DNA from 3 places in the Saliniradius amylolyticus genome. Region 3 is predicted to be linked to each of the others. Evidence: predicted binding sites of a transcription regulator. Region 3 holds the regulator's gene; each other region holds the start of a gene.
The links. Region 3 encodes MetJ, which represses methionine synthesis genes. Its sites were predicted from a motif close to TAGACGTCTAGACGTCTA; they were not measured.
Positions count from the first base shown of each region.

Region 1: a site for MetJ is predicted at 4,031-4,048, ahead of serA (phosphoglycerate dehydrogenase). Genes of this name have one in related genera too.
Region 2: a site for MetJ is predicted at 2,915-2,932, ahead of metA (homoserine O-acetyltransferase MetA). Genes of this name have one in related genera too.

Region 1 is NZ_CP029347.1:647,357-653,066, reverse strand. It holds gene ubiH (2-octaprenyl-6-methoxyphenyl hydroxylase) at 1-251, opposite strand, end outside; gene pepP (Xaa-Pro aminopeptidase) at 229-1,575, opposite strand; gene HMF8227_RS03155 (UPF0149 family protein) at 1,577-2,146, opposite strand; RNA gene ssrS (6S RNA) at 2,370-2,553, shown strand; gene HMF8227_RS03145 (5-formyltetrahydrofolate cyclo-ligase) at 2,627-3,256, shown strand; gene rpiA (ribose-5-phosphate isomerase RpiA) at 3,300-3,953, shown strand; gene serA (phosphoglycerate dehydrogenase) at 4,077-5,306, shown strand; gene HMF8227_RS03130 (methylamine utilization protein) at 5,425-5,710, shown strand, end outside.
Region 2 is NZ_CP029347.1:2,204,189-2,209,898, forward strand. It holds gene metH (methionine synthase) at 1-831, opposite strand, end outside; gene HMF8227_RS10285 (homocysteine S-methyltransferase family protein) at 841-1,890, opposite strand; gene metA (homoserine O-acetyltransferase MetA) at 1,933-2,850, opposite strand; gene recA (recombinase RecA) at 3,006-4,037, opposite strand; gene HMF8227_RS10300 (CinA family protein) at 4,153-4,647, opposite strand; gene mutS (DNA mismatch repair protein MutS) at 4,683-5,710, shown strand, end outside.
Region 3 is NZ_CP029347.1:327,063-332,772, forward strand. It holds gene HMF8227_RS01595 (metalloregulator ArsR/SmtB family transcription factor) at 1-214, shown strand, start outside; gene HMF8227_RS01600 (arsenate reductase ArsC) at 228-701, shown strand; gene arsH (arsenical resistance protein ArsH) at 698-1,417, shown strand; gene arsB (ACR3 family arsenite efflux transporter) at 1,432-2,451, shown strand; gene HMF8227_RS01615 (SDR family oxidoreductase) at 2,561-3,235, shown strand; gene HMF8227_RS01620 (DUF6198 family protein) at 3,278-3,928, opposite strand; gene metJ (met regulon transcriptional regulator MetJ) at 4,360-4,701, opposite strand; gene metF (methylenetetrahydrofolate reductase) at 4,865-5,710, shown strand, end outside.

The sequences.
Region 1 (5,710 bases), 320 kb from region 3:
TTGATGCGATGAATGGGGGTTGAGATTTGTTTTAAATCGCTCCCTAATCCCAGCGCCTCCAGGAAACTGACCGAATAGTGCGACAACGCGATCACCCGCGCATCAAAGCCCGGATGGTGTTTGCCATCGGTTAGTTGGCGTGGTTCCACCACTGCCAGACGCAGGCCGCTGCCTTGCAGAGCCAGCGCCAGTAAGCTGCCGACGGTGCCACCGCCGACGATGACCAGATCAAAGTCGGTATCGGTTGTCATCACCGCTATCCAGGTTGTGGCGGGTCGTCATCAGCGCTTCTATCGCTTCAATGGTTTTGGGCACCCCTTGAGTCAGGTTGTCATGGCCCTGCTCGGTTACGACCAGATTATCTTCAATGCGAATACCGATTCCGCGCCATTGCTCTGCCACATCCGCCTCAGGCGAAATATAGATGCCCGGCTCCACCGTCAGCACCATACCCGGCTGCAGAGGTACCGGTGTTTCGCCCGTTTTGTATAGCCCCACGTCGTGCACATCCAGTCCCAGCCAGTGGCCCAGGCCATGGATAAAATATTCGCGGTAGGTTTTCTCATCCATGTGTTGCTGAAGACTCCCTTCAAGGATGCCCACATCCAGCAGCCCCTGGGTAATGACTTCGGCCGCCGCTTCTGTAGCCGCCACCAACGTCCCGCCCGGTTTAATATGCTTAAAGGCCGCCAACTGAGCGTCCAGCACAATCTGGTAGAGCTGCTTTTGCGGCTCGGAAAAACGACCACTGACCGGGAAAGTGCGGGTGATATCGGCCGCATAGCCGTTAAACTCACCGCCTGCATCTATCAGCACCAGCTCTCCTTCGGCGAGCTCATCTTCATTGGCGGTATAGTGCAAAATACAGGCATTATCTCCGCCACCAACGATGGTTCCATAAGCCGGGTAATGAGCCCCGTGCATAGCAAACTCATGATGCAACTCAGCAGCCAGCTGATATTCGTAACGACCCGGGCAGCAATACTGCATAGTTCGTTTATGAGCTGATACGGAAATGGCCGCCGCCTGGCGCATTGTTGCGATCTCGGCCTCTGACTTGATCAGCCGCATTTGGTGGATCAAGGGTCTGGGATCGATCAGCGTATCCGGCGCATGGCCGGTCTTAGGTTTATTACGCAACATCTGCAAAGTGGCAAAAACCTGTTTATCCAGCCACTCATAAGCGCCTTGAGGGAAATACAGCGAGGTTTTATGGTTTAACAGACTTTCCAGCTCGCCTTGAAAGTCATCCAATGCATTCGCCTTATCCACTCTGAGCTGTTCTTTGGCCGCTTCATGGCCCAGGCGTCTGCCATGCCAGACCTCGGCTTGGGGGTCCTTAGGGCGGCAGTAGAGTCTTGTTTCCAGTTCGTCTGGCTGCTTAATCAGCACCAGCACCGCATCTGGCTCGTTAAAGCCAGTCAGATAGTAAAAGTCACTGTCCTGACGAAAAGGGTATTCGGTATCGCGACTGCGAGTGACCTCGCCGGCGGCCGGGATTACACACAGGCTATTGTCGGTGAGTTGCTCGGCCAGACGCTGGCGACGGGCTACGTATTCCTGTATCGGGATCATATCAGTGTAAAGTCTTTGACGGTTTATCAGCTGAGGACTCGCGACGACCATGTTCACCAAAGCAAAGCATGGCTGAGACCCGCACGTATTCGATGACTTCAAACAACGCTTGCTCGGCGTCTTCCCCTTCCGGCATATCTTCATCCATGCGGCTGATTTCGGAAAAGTCCTGCAGCGCCTCACGCACATCGTCGGACATTTTGCCCATGTCCACCTGATGCAGCCCAAAGCCTAGCAAGAAGCCCTGCACCCACCTGATCAGAGCTTGCCCCCGGTCGTTAATGGGCGTGGCGTCATCGGGCATGCAGATGGCCAGCTCGAAATCACCGGACTGCATCTGCATGGCGGTTTGTTCAAATAAGGTTCGAACCTGACGCTGGATGTCGGCTGGCAAGGGGTCACCCTGATTAATAAAGTCACTCAACTGAGGCAACCAGTCGTCACTCTGTAAATCCAGTCCGCCCGCCATCATGCCGGCGAGAATACCGTGGACTTCAGCCGCGTCGGTGGCCATCTTCTCACTGTTCAGCGTGGCCGATAACTGATCGTGCAATTTATAAAAATCCGACAAAGCAGACTCTCTCGATTAGAAGGTGTATGGAGTACTAATGGTATTAGCCTTAGTTTAACTCGTTGTGAGTCCAGATGGCAGGGTCATAACAACGACAACATGGGTAAATTCCCGTCAACCAGTTCAATCTTCATCACTCTGTGCTAGCCGAAGCCGGGTGCCGGATCCTATAATGAGGTTGAAGTCGGGGCAAAAAGCCCCCAGCTTTTTATAGACGGTTCAATGTCTCCTGAGATGTTCGCCAGTTCAGCACTCGTCCCTGGCCGATGCTTAACACCAAGGGAACTGATTCCGTTACTATTGAGCAAGCTCAGCATGCACTGAGAAGCCTACGGTAACGATGATGCTCCCACCCTGAACTATACGGTTCTAGGGCACTCACTGAACAGCGGCATTTTGGGAGGCGCCCGCCTTCCTATCCCAGCAGGTGATACATCGGGTTAAAAATTTTGACTGGCCTGTGGTAGCCTCAACCTATGTATGGCTGACCTGCTTCCCGGTATGAATACTCAGCTTAGACGTCCAACAAGCAAAGCTTCGATTGTCGAAACGCGCCGCTTTTACCGCCAGCAACGGCGTGCCCTCAGCCCTGAGCAACAGGTGAAGGCAGCCCGGCAACTGGTAAAACATTGCCAGCAACAACCTCAGTTCCAGTCGGCTCACAAAGTCGCTTTATATCTGGCCAATGATGGGGAGCTGGACCCTCATCCGCTGATCGAACATTGTTGGCAAGCCAATAAAGACGTCTATTTGCCGGTATTACACCCTTTTTGCGCCGGTTATCTGGTCTTTGTTCACTACGGGCCGGAAACATTAATGCAAGCCAACCGTTTCGGCATTCCCGAGCCCAAGGTGGAATGCCACAGACTGTGCCCTATTGAACAGTTGGATATTTTGTTTACACCGCTGGTGGCCTTCGATACTAAAGGCAATCGTTTGGGCATGGGCGGCGGCTTTTATGATCGCACCCTTAAACCCGTTTACCAGCGTCCCAAACCAACGCTGATCGGCCTGGCTCATGACTGTCAGCAGGCCGACAGCCTGCCGGTGCAGCCCTGGGATATTCCATTACAAAAAATTCTCACGCCGACTCAGGAATTTAACCTGTGAAAGGCTAGAATAGACTCACTTTACATCACACAGAGTAACCACAATGACACAGGACGAACTGAAAAAAGCCGCCGCCCATAAGGCGCTGGAGTTTATTGAAGACGACATGATTGTCGGGGTAGGCACAGGCTCCACCGTGGCCCATTTTATTGATGGACTGGCGACCATCCAAGACAAGGTCAAGGCCACCGTCTCCAGCTCCGATGACTCCACAGCCAAACTGAAGGCGCTGGGTTTTGAGGTCTGGGACTTAAATGCCGCCGGTAGTGTGGATATCTACATAGATGGTGCCGATGAGATCACCGAACATAAACAGATGATCAAAGGTGGAGGTGCCGCCCTGACCCGAGAGAAGATCATTGCTGCCGCAGCCGATAAATTTGTCTGTATCGTAGACCAATCCAAACAAGTCGGCGTACTGGGGAGTTTCCCTCTGCCTGTGGAAGTCATCCCTATGGCCCGTTCCTATGTGGCTCGTCAAATCGTCAAGCTGGGCGGCGACCCTGAATGGCGCCAGGGCGTGGTCACAGACAATGGTAATGTCATTCTGGATGTGCATAACCTGAGCATCCTTAATCCTGGCGAGCTGGAAACGCAACTGAATCAAATCGTGGGGGTGGTCACCAATGGTCTGTTCGCCCATCGCGGAGCCGATGTGGTGATAACGGCATCCAAAGAAGGCGTTCAGGTTTCCTGACCGTTAACCAGCCCCCTGCCCGGCGCTGATGAAAAACAGCACATTTTGCTTTGCAGATTAGCGCCTTTTTGCTATTTTGGACGTCTAGACGTTCAGACAACCAATCACTATATCGGAACCGCCATGAGCAAAGTCTCGTTATCCAAAGATAAGATTAAGATTCTGTTATTAGAAGGCGTGCATCAGAGCGCGCTGGAAAACCTGAAAAACAACGGTTACACCAATATTGAGTACCTGAAAACCTCATTACCAGAGGACGAACTCATTGAGCGCATTAAGGACGTTCACTTTATTGGTCTGCGCTCACGTACTCAATTGACTGAGTCAGTGTTTGAGGCCGCTGAAAAGCTGGTCGCTGTGGGGTGCTTCTGCATCGGAACCAACCAGGTCGATCTTAAGGCCGCACAGAGCCGCGGTATCCCGGTATTTAACGCACCTTTCTCCAACACCCGCTCTGTGGCGGAGCTGGTTCTGGGCGAGATTATCCTCCTGTTACGCGGCATCCCTGAAAAGAATGCCAAGGCCCATAAAGGTGGTTGGCAAAAGAGTGCCAATGGCTCCTTCGAGGCCCGTGGCAAAAAACTGGGCATTATCGGCTACGGCCATATCGGCACGCAGTTGAGTATTCTGGCCGAGCACCTGGGCATGCAAGTGCAGTTTTATGATATTGAGGACAAGCTGGTACTGGGTAACGCCAGCCAGGTGGGCAGCCTGAATGAGTTGCTTAAAAGCTCCGACGTGGTCACCTTGCATGTACCGGAGACTCCACAAACCAAGAATATGATAGGCGCCGCCGAGCTTGCCGCTATGAAACAGGATGCCATATTGATTAATGCCTCACGCGGCACGGTCATTGATATCGACGCGCTCACAGAGGCACTCAGAGACAAGAAGCTGGCCGGCGCGGCCATTGATGTCTTCCCAGTGGAGCCCAAATCCAATAAGGAAGAGTTTGTCTCACCATTGCGGGAATTCGACAACGTCATCCTGACCCCCCATATCGGCGGCAGTACTCAGGAAGCCCAGCAAAATATCGGTATCGAAGTAGCCGGTAAGATCGCCAAATACAGCGATAATGGCTCTACGCTGTCGGCGGTCAACTTCCCAGAGGTGTCGCTGCCGTCTAATGTGGATCGCTCTCGCATCCTGCATATTCACCGTAACGAGCCGGGTGTGATGAACAAGATTAACCAGGCCTTTGCCGAAATGGATATCAACATCGCCGCTCAATACCTGCAGACCACCCCCGAAATCGGCTATGTGGTCATCGACCTGGATATTGAAGACTCGCTGGAAGCATTGGAGCAACTCAAGCAAATTCCGGGGACCATTAAAACCCGGGTGTTACACTGAGCATCGCTTTCTTAAGATGGAAATACCGGCCGGGCGCCGGTATTTTTTTGTCTGCAAATTACTCCTGCGCTTACAGGCTGTTATAGTTAGACACAGCATTGAGCAACCGAGTAAAAACATGCCGCTAAGAACCCTCTGCCTTTTGCTGGCAATCATTGGCACTTATGGGCACGCTGTCCCGGTTCAGGTTATTGTAACCGCGCCCGGCGGAGAGGCTTTGTCCGGTGGCGTCGTTTACCTGACCAGTGACCAGCCGCTCCCCGAGGCAGACCCTGAACACCTGGCCCAGATGGACCAGGTCAGTCGGCAATTTAAGCCTCATGTTCTGGTCGTCCAAAAAGGTTCCCGGGTGATCTTTCCCAACTCCGATTCGATTAAACATCATGTGTATTCCTTTTCCCCAG
Region 2 (5,710 bases), 1.9 Mb from region 3:
GGGCCCTTTGTTAAGGATTACATCCTCCACCGCTTCACGCAGCTCATCGGGAATGTCGTCATAGACCGTCAGCTGTCCGGCATTGACGATGGCCATATCCAGCCCCGCGCGGATGGCGTGATACAGAAACACCGAGTGCATGGCTTCACGCACCGGGTTATTGCCCCTAAAAGAGAAGGAGATATTGGACAAGCCACCGGATACCGAGGCATGGGGCAGGTTCTGCTTGATGCGCCGCGTGGCCTCGATAAAGTCCACCGCATAGTTATTATGCTCTTCGATGCCGGTGGCTACCGCGAAGATATTAGGATCGAAGATGATGTCTTCCGGTGGGAAGCCGATCTTTTCAGTTAGTAAGCGGTAACTACGCTCACAGATCTCAAACTTTCTGTCTTCGGTATCCGCCTGTCCGTTTTCATCAAAGGCCATTACCACGGTTGCCGCCCCGTAGCGCTTAATCTTATTAGCCTGCTCGAGGAATTGCTCCTCGCCTTCCTTCAGGCTGATGGAGTTAACAATGGCTTTGCCCTGAACACACTTAAGGCCTGCTTCGATAACCGTAAACTTGGATGAGTCGATCATCACCGGAACCCGGGAGATATCCGGCTCCGATGCAATCAGGTTTAAAAAGGTGACCATGGCCTCTTCCGAGTCCAGCATGGCCTCATCCATGTTCACATCGATGATTTGGGCACCGTTTTCCACTTGCTGACGAGCCACATCGAGCGCGGTTTCATAGTCACCGTCCATAACCAGGCGCTTGAACCGGGCCGAACCGGTCACATTGGTGCGCTCGCCAATATTAATAAAGGTTGAACTTGCCTGACTCATATCACCTCCTTAATGCACAAATGGCTCTAGCCCGGAAAGACGCATCTTAACGTCCCGTTTTGCGGGCTGGCGAGGAGGAAGGCCTTTGACGGCCTCAGCAATCGCCTGTATGTGTTCCGGACGACTGCCACAGCAGCCCCCCACGATGTTCAGATAACCGGACTCGGCCCACTCACGGATATGCTCGGCCATCTCGTCGGGCTGCATATCATATTCACCCATCTCATTGGGCAACCCAGCATTAGGGTGAGCCGACACGCCGCATTCGGCGATCTCCGACAGAGTCACCACATACTGACGCAGCAGATCCGGCCCCAGCGCGCAGTTCAGGCCAAAACTGACCGGTTTAGCGTGCCGCAGAGAGTAATAGAAGGCCTCTGTAGTCTGACCGGACAATGTGCGACCGGAGGCATCGGTAATAGTACCGGATATCATTACCGGCAGACGCTTGTTCATTCGCTCCATGACATTTTCAACCGCAAACACCGCCGCTTTCGCATTGAGGGTATCGAACACCGTCTCAATCAACAGCATATCCACACCGCCCTCGATTAGGCCTTCGGCATTCTCTTCATAGGCCTTGACCAATTCATCGAAGTTGGTGTTGCGTTTGCCCGGATCATTCACATCCGGTGATATGGAAGCGGTTCGGTTAGTGGGCCCTAACACACCGGCAACAAACCGTGGTTTCTCGGGAGTGCTGTACTCATCCGCTACCTCACGGGCCAACTTGGCGGCAACCACATTCATCTCATGGGCATAGTCCTGCATATCGTAATCGGCCATGGCTATCGTGGTGGCACTAAAGGTGTTGGTTTCAATAATATCCGCCCCCGCCTCAAGATATTCGGCGTGGATTTCTCTGATCAAATCGGGCTTGGTCAGCACCAACATATCGTTGTTGCCCTTTACATCCAGATGCCAGTCGGCAAACCGCTCACCGCGATAGTCCGATTCCTGCAAATCCCGCAGTTGAATCATGGTGCCCATGGCTCCATCCAGCACCAGAATGCGTTCCTTTAACGCATCATCTAACGCTTGTGCTTCGGTTAAGAACATTCCTATACCTGTTTTGTTAATGAGAGATATTGAATAAAACTATTACGCAATATCAGATAAGTTGTAAGGGGTAGCCTGATAGACGTAATAATTCAACCAATTGGTAAACAATAGGCTACCGTGTGAACGCCAAGTAACCAAGGGGCATTGGCTGGGATCGTTGGCAGGAAAATAATTCGCTGGTACAGCAGTATTCAGGCCGGCTTTCTGGTCACGAAAGTATTCCTGAGCCAGGGTGTCGGGATCGTATTCCGGGTGGCCGGTGACAAACACCACCCGCTTATCCTTAGACGCTGCCGCATAGGCCCCGGCTTCTGCGGAACTGGCCAGCACCTCTAATTCCTCCACCGAGCGATAATCGGCCAGCGGAATTTCACCATAGCGTGAGTGAGGTGCAAAAAACACGGGATCAAAACCACGCATCAAAGGATCATGTTCCCGCTCCACCTGGTGATTAAACACCCCAAATAACTTCTGTTGTCGCAAACGGCGGTTAATGCCATAAAAATGATACAGCGCCGCATGGGCTGCCCAGCACAAAAACAACGTCGACGTCACATGGCGACGGGCCCAGTCCATGATTTCTGTCATCCGGTCCCAGTACTTAACGTCCTCATAGGCCAGTTTGGCCAAAGGTGCACCGGTAACGATCAGACCGTCGTATTTTTTCCCCGCCACCTCATCAAACTGATGGTAGAAGTTGCGCATGTGGGCTTCTGGGGTATTTTTGGGGGCCTTGGAGTCGATGCGGATCAGATCCACGTTGATCTGCAACGGCGTATTGGACAACAGCCGTAATAACTGCACCTCGGTCTCTATCTTGTTGGGCATCAGATTTAAGATCCCAACTTCCAGCGGACGAATTTCCTGAGCTAAAGCGCGCTCAGCGTCCATCACAAAGATATTCTCATCGCTGAGTACATCTTGTGCGGGCAAGTCACCGGGAATGCAGATAGGCATCATCAAGCTCCATCAAAAAAGACCAGAGTGCCATCTTGCCAAGGCCCGGGGAAAAGTCAACATCTTTACGTCTAGACGTCTAAATGAAGTTGATTCTGTCGATACAAAAAAGCCGCTGATGACAGCGGCTTTTTCTGTTAAATACTTAGAGACTATTACAGCTCTTCCTGCTCCTCGGCCTCTTCATTCTTGGGCTTTTTAGTCAATAACAGACGTTCTCTAATTTGAGTTTCGATTTCATTGGCGATCTCCGTATGCTCTTTTAAGAAACGCACACAGTTGGCCTTACCCTGACCAATTCGCTCACCATTGTAGCTGTACCAGGCTCCGGCCTTCTCCACCAGCTTCTCTTTCACGCCCAGATCCAACAGTTCGGCTTCTTTACTGATGCCTTCGCCGTACATAATGGCAAACTCGGCCTGCTTAAACGGCGGGGCCACCTTGTTCTTGACGACCTTGACCCGGGTTTCGTTACCCACCACCTCGTCACCTTCTTTCAGTGAGCCGATACGACGAATATCCAAGCGTACTGACGAGTAGAACTTCAGGGCATTACCCCCGGTGGTGGTTTCGGGGTTACCGAACATCACACCGATCTTCATCCGGATCTGGTTAATGAAGATACACAGGGTATTGGAGCGCTTGATATTGGCCGTCAGCTTACGCAGCGCCTGTGACATCAAACGCGCCTGCAAACCTACGTGAGAGTCCCCCATTTCGCCTTCGATTTCCGCCTTCGGTGTCAGTGCTGCCACCGAGTCCACAACCACCACATCCACTGCCGCTGAGCGCACCAACATGTCGCAGATCTCCAGCGCCTGCTCACCGGTATCCGGCTGGGAGACTAACAGCTCATCCACGTTTACACCCAGCTTGCCGGCATAGACGGGATCGAGTGCGTGCTCGGCATCCACAAAGGCGCAGGTCTTACCGGCTTTTTGCGCTTCGGCAATTACTTGTAAGGTCATGGTGGTTTTACCGGAAGACTCCGGACCGTAAATTTCCACCACCCGGCCGGTTGGCAAGCCACCAATACCCAGCGCAATATCCACACTCAGTGAACCGGTGGAAATAGACTCCACATCCATGGCCTGGTTATCACCCAGGCGCATGATTGCACCCTTACCGAATTGCTTTTCAATCTGTCCGACCGCTGCGTTTAGCGCTCTGCTCTTATTCTCATCCATCGCTTTGGCTCCTGTATGAGCGGGTAGCTTAATCGTTACCCAGAATTATACTGTACAGTTATACAGTTACAAGTCATGTATAGAAATTCGTTGTAACTGCATGAGTTTATTCGAATTAATTTTTATTGAGGTACGCCAGGGTCGTGGTTAATGCATCCTGAATAGCCTGCTGACGCACCTGATGCCGGTCACCGTCAAAGCGCCTCGACCAGGTAATGGTTTTTTCACACACCGCTAATGCAAACCAGACGAGGCCAACCGGCTTTTCCGGCGTGCCACCATCGGGCCCGGCTATGCCGCTCACGGCTACTGCCACCTCGGCATCCGCCCGGCGCTGTGCGCCTTTTGCCATGGCATCCACGGTTTCTGAAGAAACGGCCCCGGAGGTTAGTAATATGCTTTCATCGACGCCCAGCTCACCGATTTTGGCCTCGTTAGAATAGGTAATAAATCCCCGTTCGAACCACTGAGAACTTCCAGAAACACTGGTGATGGCGTATCCTATGCCGCCTCCGGTACAGGACTCGGCACAGCTAATGCGCCACCCCTGATGTTTTAGGGCGGCCCCTAATTGAGTGGCTGTGTCGACAATCGACTCCGTAAGTGTCATAAATCACCATCACAAACGATAATAATAGCGCCATTATGCCGTCTGAAAACGCCGCCACACAAGCCGAACTCTTTCATCAAGAGCACATTGCCAAGCACACGCCGATGATGCAGCAATATCTACGCATTAAGGCCGAGCATCCACAGATTTTACTGTTCTATCGCATGGGCGATTTCTACGAGCTGTTTTACGACGACGCCAAGAAAGCCGCCGAACTGTTGGACATTTCCCTGACGGCCCGCGGCAAATCTGGCGGCGACCCTATTCCTATGGCGGGCGTGCCCTACCATTCGGTGGAATCCTATCTGGCCCGGCTGGTAAAACTGGGGCAGTCGGTGGCGATTTGCGAACAGATTGGCGATCCCGCCACCAGTAAAGGCCCGGTGGAACGTCAGGTCACCCGAATTGTCACCCCAGGCACCGTTACCGACGAGGCGCTACTGGAAGACAGGCGCGACAATGTGCTGGCGGCGGTGTTTGAGCATAAAGACCACTACGGTTTTGCCGCGCTGGATGTGGCCAGCGGCCGCTTTACTCTGGTAGAACTGAACGGCGATGATGCCCTGTCCGCCGAATTACAAAAGACCCAGCCTGCCGAGCTGCTGTACCCGGAAGGCTTTCGCGCCCTGCACCTGCTCGAATCCATCAAAGGTTTGCGGCGTCGCCCCGAGTGGGAATTTGATCTGGCCACCGCCAGGAATAAGCTGAATGAGCAATTCGGCACCCGCGAATTAACCGGTTTTGGTGTCGAACAGGCCGAGCTGGGCCTGTGCGCCGCAGGCTGCGTGCTGCAATACGTGCAAGATACCCAACGCGCCGCCCTGCCTCATATTCGCAGCATCGCTATGGAGGCCCAGTCTAAGGTGGTGCAGCTGGATGCCGCCACAAGGCGTAATCTGGAGCTGACCCAGAACCTCTCCGGCGGCACAGATAATACCGTGGCGGCGATCTTAGATAAAACCGCCACCGCCATGGGCGGCCGGTTATTACAGCGCTGGATCCATCGCCCACTAACCGACCATCGTGTGTTGACTGCGCGTCAGGACGCCATCAGCGAACTGCT
Region 3 (5,710 bases):
GCCTAAGGTCTCCCGGCATCTGGCACAGTTGCGTCAGTGCGCCATTGTGGCCGATGAGCGTCGGGGTAAGTGGGTTTATTATCGCCTGCATCCCGAGCTGGCTCAGTGGGCATCACAGGTACTCACTCAGACCGGTCAGGCTAATCCCGATTATATTGCCGCCGAGCGCCAACGTTTTGTGGCCGCCAGGTCATCCAATTCTTGTCCCAATTAACCCGAGACGTTTTATGAAAGTTTTATATATCTGCACTCACAATCGCTGCCGCAGCATCTTGTCGGAGGCCATCACCAATCAAATGGCGGGCGATGTGATACAGGCCAGAAGTGCGGGCAGCCAGCCCGCTGGCGAGGTGCATCCTCTATCCATTCAATATCTCAAGCAGACCGGTTATGCCACCGAGGGGCTGCAAAGTCAGTCCTGGGACGAGTTTGAAGATTTTGCGCCGGATGTGGTTATAACGGTCTGTGACTCGGCCGCCGGTGAGGCCTGTCCACTCTATTTTGGCAACAGCCTGAAACTGCACTGGGGCTTAAACGACCCGTCCAAGGTTGAAGGCAGTGATAAGCAAAAGGCCGAGGCGTTTCGGGATTGTATCGCCGAGATTGAACGGCGGGTTAAGGTGCTCACAGACTTGGCAGGAAAAGACTTGTCGCCCGCAGAGCTGGGCGACGCATTAACTCAACAAGGAGCGCAGTCATGACCAGTCTGGATATGGCACTACCGAATATCGATACCGAACAGTTTCACACACCGGATGAAGCCAGGTTTGCCAACAAAGGCGCCTCGCACAAGCCCCGAATTCTGTTGCTGTATGGCTCGCTGCGCAAGCGTTCCTACAGCCGCCTGGTGGTGGAAGAGTGCGCTCGCCTGTTGAACCACTTTGGTGCCGAGGCGCGGATTTTCGATCCCACCGGTTTGCCGCTGCCCGATGCCGAAGAGGACAGCCACCCCAGGGTGCAGGAGCTGCGGGAGCTGATGATGTGGTCAGAAGGCCAGGTCTGGTGCTCACCGGAACGCCATGGCGCCATGACCGGTATCCTGAAAAGTCAGATCGACTGGGTACCGCTGAATCTGGGCGGTGTGCGGCCCACACAGGGCAAAACCCTGGCGGTGATGCAGGTTTGTGGCGGCTCTCAGTCCTTTAATGCGGTGAACCAGATGCGGGTGCTCGGGCGCTGGATGCGTATGGTCACCATTCCCAACCAGTCGTCGGTGCCTAAGGCGTTTCTCGAGTTTGAGGAAGACGGCCGCATGAAACCCTCGCCTTTCTATAACCGCATTGTGGACGTGATGGAAGAGCTGATGAAGTTCACGCTGATGCTGCGCGACAACAAAGACTACTTTGTGGACCGGTATTCCGAGCGCGTTGAAAGCGCCGAGCAGGTCAGTGAACGTGTTAATCAGCGGGCGATTTAGAATAGGAGTGACCAATGGGTATTTTTGAACGCTTTTTATCGGTTTGGGTGGCGCTGGCCATCGTGGTGGGCATTGTTGCGGGCAGTCTGGTGCCGCAGGTGTTTGAGGCGGTCGCTGCGCTGGAATACGCCCATGTGAATGTGGTGATCGCGGTGCTTATCTGGCTGATGATCTACCCCATCATGGTGCAGGTGGATTTTAGCTCCATCAAAGACGTGGGCAAAAAGCCCAAGGGCCTAATCTTAACGCTGGTGATCAACTGGCTGGTGAAGCCGTTTACCATGGCGCTGCTCGGCTGGCTGTTCTTTAAGGGCCTATTCGCCGAGTGGGTGGACCCGCAAACCGCCAGTGAATACATCGCCGGCATGATTTTACTGGGCGTGGCGCCCTGTACGGCCATGGTGTTTATCTGGAGTCAGCTTACCAAAGGTGATGCCAACTACACACTGGTGCAGGTTTCCATCAACGATGTGATTATGATCTTCGCCTTTGCGCCTATCACCGGGCTGCTGTTGGGTATCACCGATATTACCGTGCCCTGGGATACGCTGTTGCTGTCGGTGGTGCTCTATGTACTGGTGCCGCTACTGGCAGGGGCGTTTACCCGTAAAAAGCTGGATAAGGCCAATGATCATACCCGCCTGAATCGCTTTTTGGCGACCATGAAGCCCTGGTCCATTGTCGGTCTGTTAGCGACTGTGGTATTGCTGTTTGGGTTTCAGTCGGAGACCATCCTGGCCAAACCAGAAGCCATCGTACTGATCGCCATTCCCCTGCTGATTCAGACCTATGGCATCTTTGCTATCGCCTACTGGGCCGCCAAGCGAATGAAGCTGCCGCACAAGGTTGCCGCCCCGGCTTGTATGATAGGCACCTCGAACTTCTTCGAGCTGGCCGTCGCTGTGGCGATTTCCCTGTTCGGCCTGCAATCCGGTGCGGCGCTGGCCACTGTGGTGGGCGTGCTGGTGGAAGTGCCGGTAATGCTGTCGTTGGTAGGCTTTGCCAATCGCACCCGCCACTGGTTCCCACAATAAACGCCAGTTATCACAGCTACTTTAGACTCTAATTGCCAGCTTGGTTTGATCTTGGGGCCTTTCGCCCCAAGTAATCCTTGGTATACGTGAATCAACCAAGGAGTTATGTATGTCGAAAGTGATGTTGATTACCGGCGCCTCGAGTGGCATCGGCGAGGCTACGGCCCGCAAGGCGGCCAGTGAGGGGTTAAAGCTGATATTAACCGCCCGTCGGGCTGACCGGCTGGAGAAGCTGGTAGAAGAGTTCGGTCAGGACAATGCCGTCGGCATCGCCGCTGATGCCACCGATTTTGACGAACTGAAAAAGGTAGTGGAACAGGGCGTTGAGAAGTTTGGTCGTCTGGATGTGGCCTTTGCCAACGCCGGTACGGGGGTATCCACTCCGGGTACCGAAGGCGGCGACCCAAAAGAATGGAAGAAGATGGTGGATATCAACATCAACGCGCTGCTCTACACCGCCAATCTGACGCTGCCCCATCTGAGGAAAACCACCGGCCACTTCATTATGACCGGCTCTGCCGCCGGACGCCGTGCGATTAAAGGTTCGGTCTATGGCGCCACCAAATGGTTTGTGCATGGCTTTGCTGAAAACCTGTCAGAAGAGATGAAAGAATGGCAGGGGCGCTGCACCACTATTGCACCGGGCATGGTCAACACGCCATTTTTCGATGAGCCCAAGCCGGATAAGTTGGATCCGCAGGATGTGGCCGACGCGGTGCTATTTGCGGTTAATGCCGACCCGCGCAATGCAGTTCGCGAAGTCTTCCTGATGCCGGCGTATTGATAACAAAAAGGCAGCCGAGAGCTGCCTTTTCTTTGCCTGCATTCACCCCTGCTGGGTGCTTAAGCGCCCGCCCTGAGGTGCGCGGCTTTGTTTGGTTGCTAACTGGTAACGCTCGGGCCGGTGGTTAAGAGAAATCACCAGGTTCAGACAAAGCGCGGCCAGAATCGAAATGCCAACCAGATAGGGGCTGATGAATACCAGAGCAGAGAGCAGGATCACGCTGTCCACGGCCAGCTGGAAAGTTCCGGCGCGGATGCCGAAGCGGGCCTGAAGGTAGTAGGCCAGAATGCCTAATCCGCCGAGACTCGACTTATGTCGGAACATCATCAGAATACCTACCCCAATCAAAATACCGCCCATGACTGCGGCAAACAGAGGGTGGATACGGCTGATATCCACGAAATGATGCACCTGCTCACTCATCACGGAGATGGTGGTCACCGACACAAAGGTGTTTAGGGTGAACCTTTTGCTGATTTGTGTCCACGCCAGGGCATAAAAGGGAATGTTGATCACAAAAAACACTAGGCCAAAATCCATCCCGGTGGCGTGGGTGCCCAATAGTGCCAGGCCGGCGGCGCCGCCGACCATTAAGTCCTGGGCCTGGAACAGATACACACCGAAGGCCACAAACAGCCCGGCACAAAACAGGGCGAAGATGTCTTCATAAATGCGGTGGGATGCTGAGTTCATAACCTGGATCGTTGCGGAGTTTGGCGCGGATTATACGCTTTCGGTAAGTGTCAATCAGGCTTGCCATTAAACTCAGGCTTGGCCAAATAACCACCGTTGCAAGTTTATCTTTACGACTTGTGAATACCCGGTAAAGCCTTTGTTTTTCTTGTAGCGGAGGTGTTAGCTCCTGTCCCATAAGGTTAATGTTTTAGATGATTCAGCGGCGTTGTTAAACTTGTGTCTGGTGTTGCCCAGAGGATGCTGAAGCTGCTACCCAAGTGAGAAGAGAGCCGCCGCTCAGTAACGCTGCTTGTCGGTGGGGAACAACAGACATAGGAAAGGCTCCAGCCCCCACCGGGTTGGTGAGAGCAGATCCATGACGTGAATTGCTATGGCCCGGCTCGTCTTATAACGCAGTCGCCCAAGAGCTATCGCCTCAAAGGTGGAAATTACTCTTCCACCTTGTCCTCTTCGTCTTTTTCCGCCTGTTCCACATCGATGCCCATCTGTTCCATAATACGGCGGGCTTCGGCTGGAATACGGTAGGGATTGTCTTTGCGCAGGTCATCATCGTCCGGCAGAGGCTGGCCGGTAAACGCGTGGACAAAGGCCTCACACAACAGCTCAGAGTTGGTGGCGTGGCGCAGGTTATTCACCTGACGACGGGTTCGCTCGTCGGTGAGTACCTTTAACACTCTCAGAGGGATTGAGACGGTGACTTTTTTCACCTGCTCGCTTTTTTTACCGTGTTCAGCGTAGGGGTTAATGTATTCGCCGTCCCACTTTGCCATGCGCATCGCCTGTTTTAATTGTATCTTATGGTGGAAAATTCTAACTGTTAGGCGCCAACAGTCAATCATAGATGCCTAAACATCTTGACGTCTGTGTACAGCGCGGGATAGATTTGGACGTCTAAACGTCTACTGGCAGACGCTATTTATCAGGAGTTTAATTATGGTTTCATACGCTCGGGGCATCGATGCGCTCAATCAATCGCTGGCCGACATCAAAAATATTGATGTGTCCTTTGAATTCTTTCCGCCGAAAACCGAGCAAATGGAACAAACCCTGTGGAGCTCTGTTGAGCGTCTGGCACCCCTCAAGCCGGCTTATATGTCGGTCACCTATGGGGCCAACAGTGGCGAGCGGGATCGCACCCATGATGTGGTCAAACGCATACAAAACGAAACCGGTATTTCTGCCGCGCCGCACTTAACCTGCGTGGATGCCAGTCGCGAAGAGCTGGTGCAGATAGCCAAAGATTACTGGGATGCCGGAATTCGCCGCATTGTCGCGCTGCGGGGCGATTTGCCGCCGGGTGTGACAGAAACCGAGCTTTACGGCGCCGACCTCGTCGCCTTGCTTAAAGAAGTGGCAGACTTCGATATCTCTGTGGCTGCCTATCCTGAAGTACACCCAGAAGCGCCCAACAGCCAGTTTGATCTTTTAAACCTGAAGCGCAAGGTCGATGCTGGGGCTGACCAGGCCATTACCCAGTTTTTCTTCGATGCTGAAGTGTTTCTGCGTTTTCGTGACCGCGCCGCGGCAGCGGGCATCGAGGCGAACCTGATCCCGGGCATCTTGCCGGTAACCAACTACAAGACACTGGTTAAGTTTGCCGGCATGACCAATGTGAATGTACCGAACTGGCTGCACCGCATGTACGAAGGCCTGGACGAGAACGACCAGACTACCCGAAACCTGCTGGGGGCCAGTATTTCCATGGATATGGTTAAGATCCTGGCCAAAGAAGGGGTGCGTAACTTCCACTTTTACACCCTGAATCGCAGCGAATTGAGC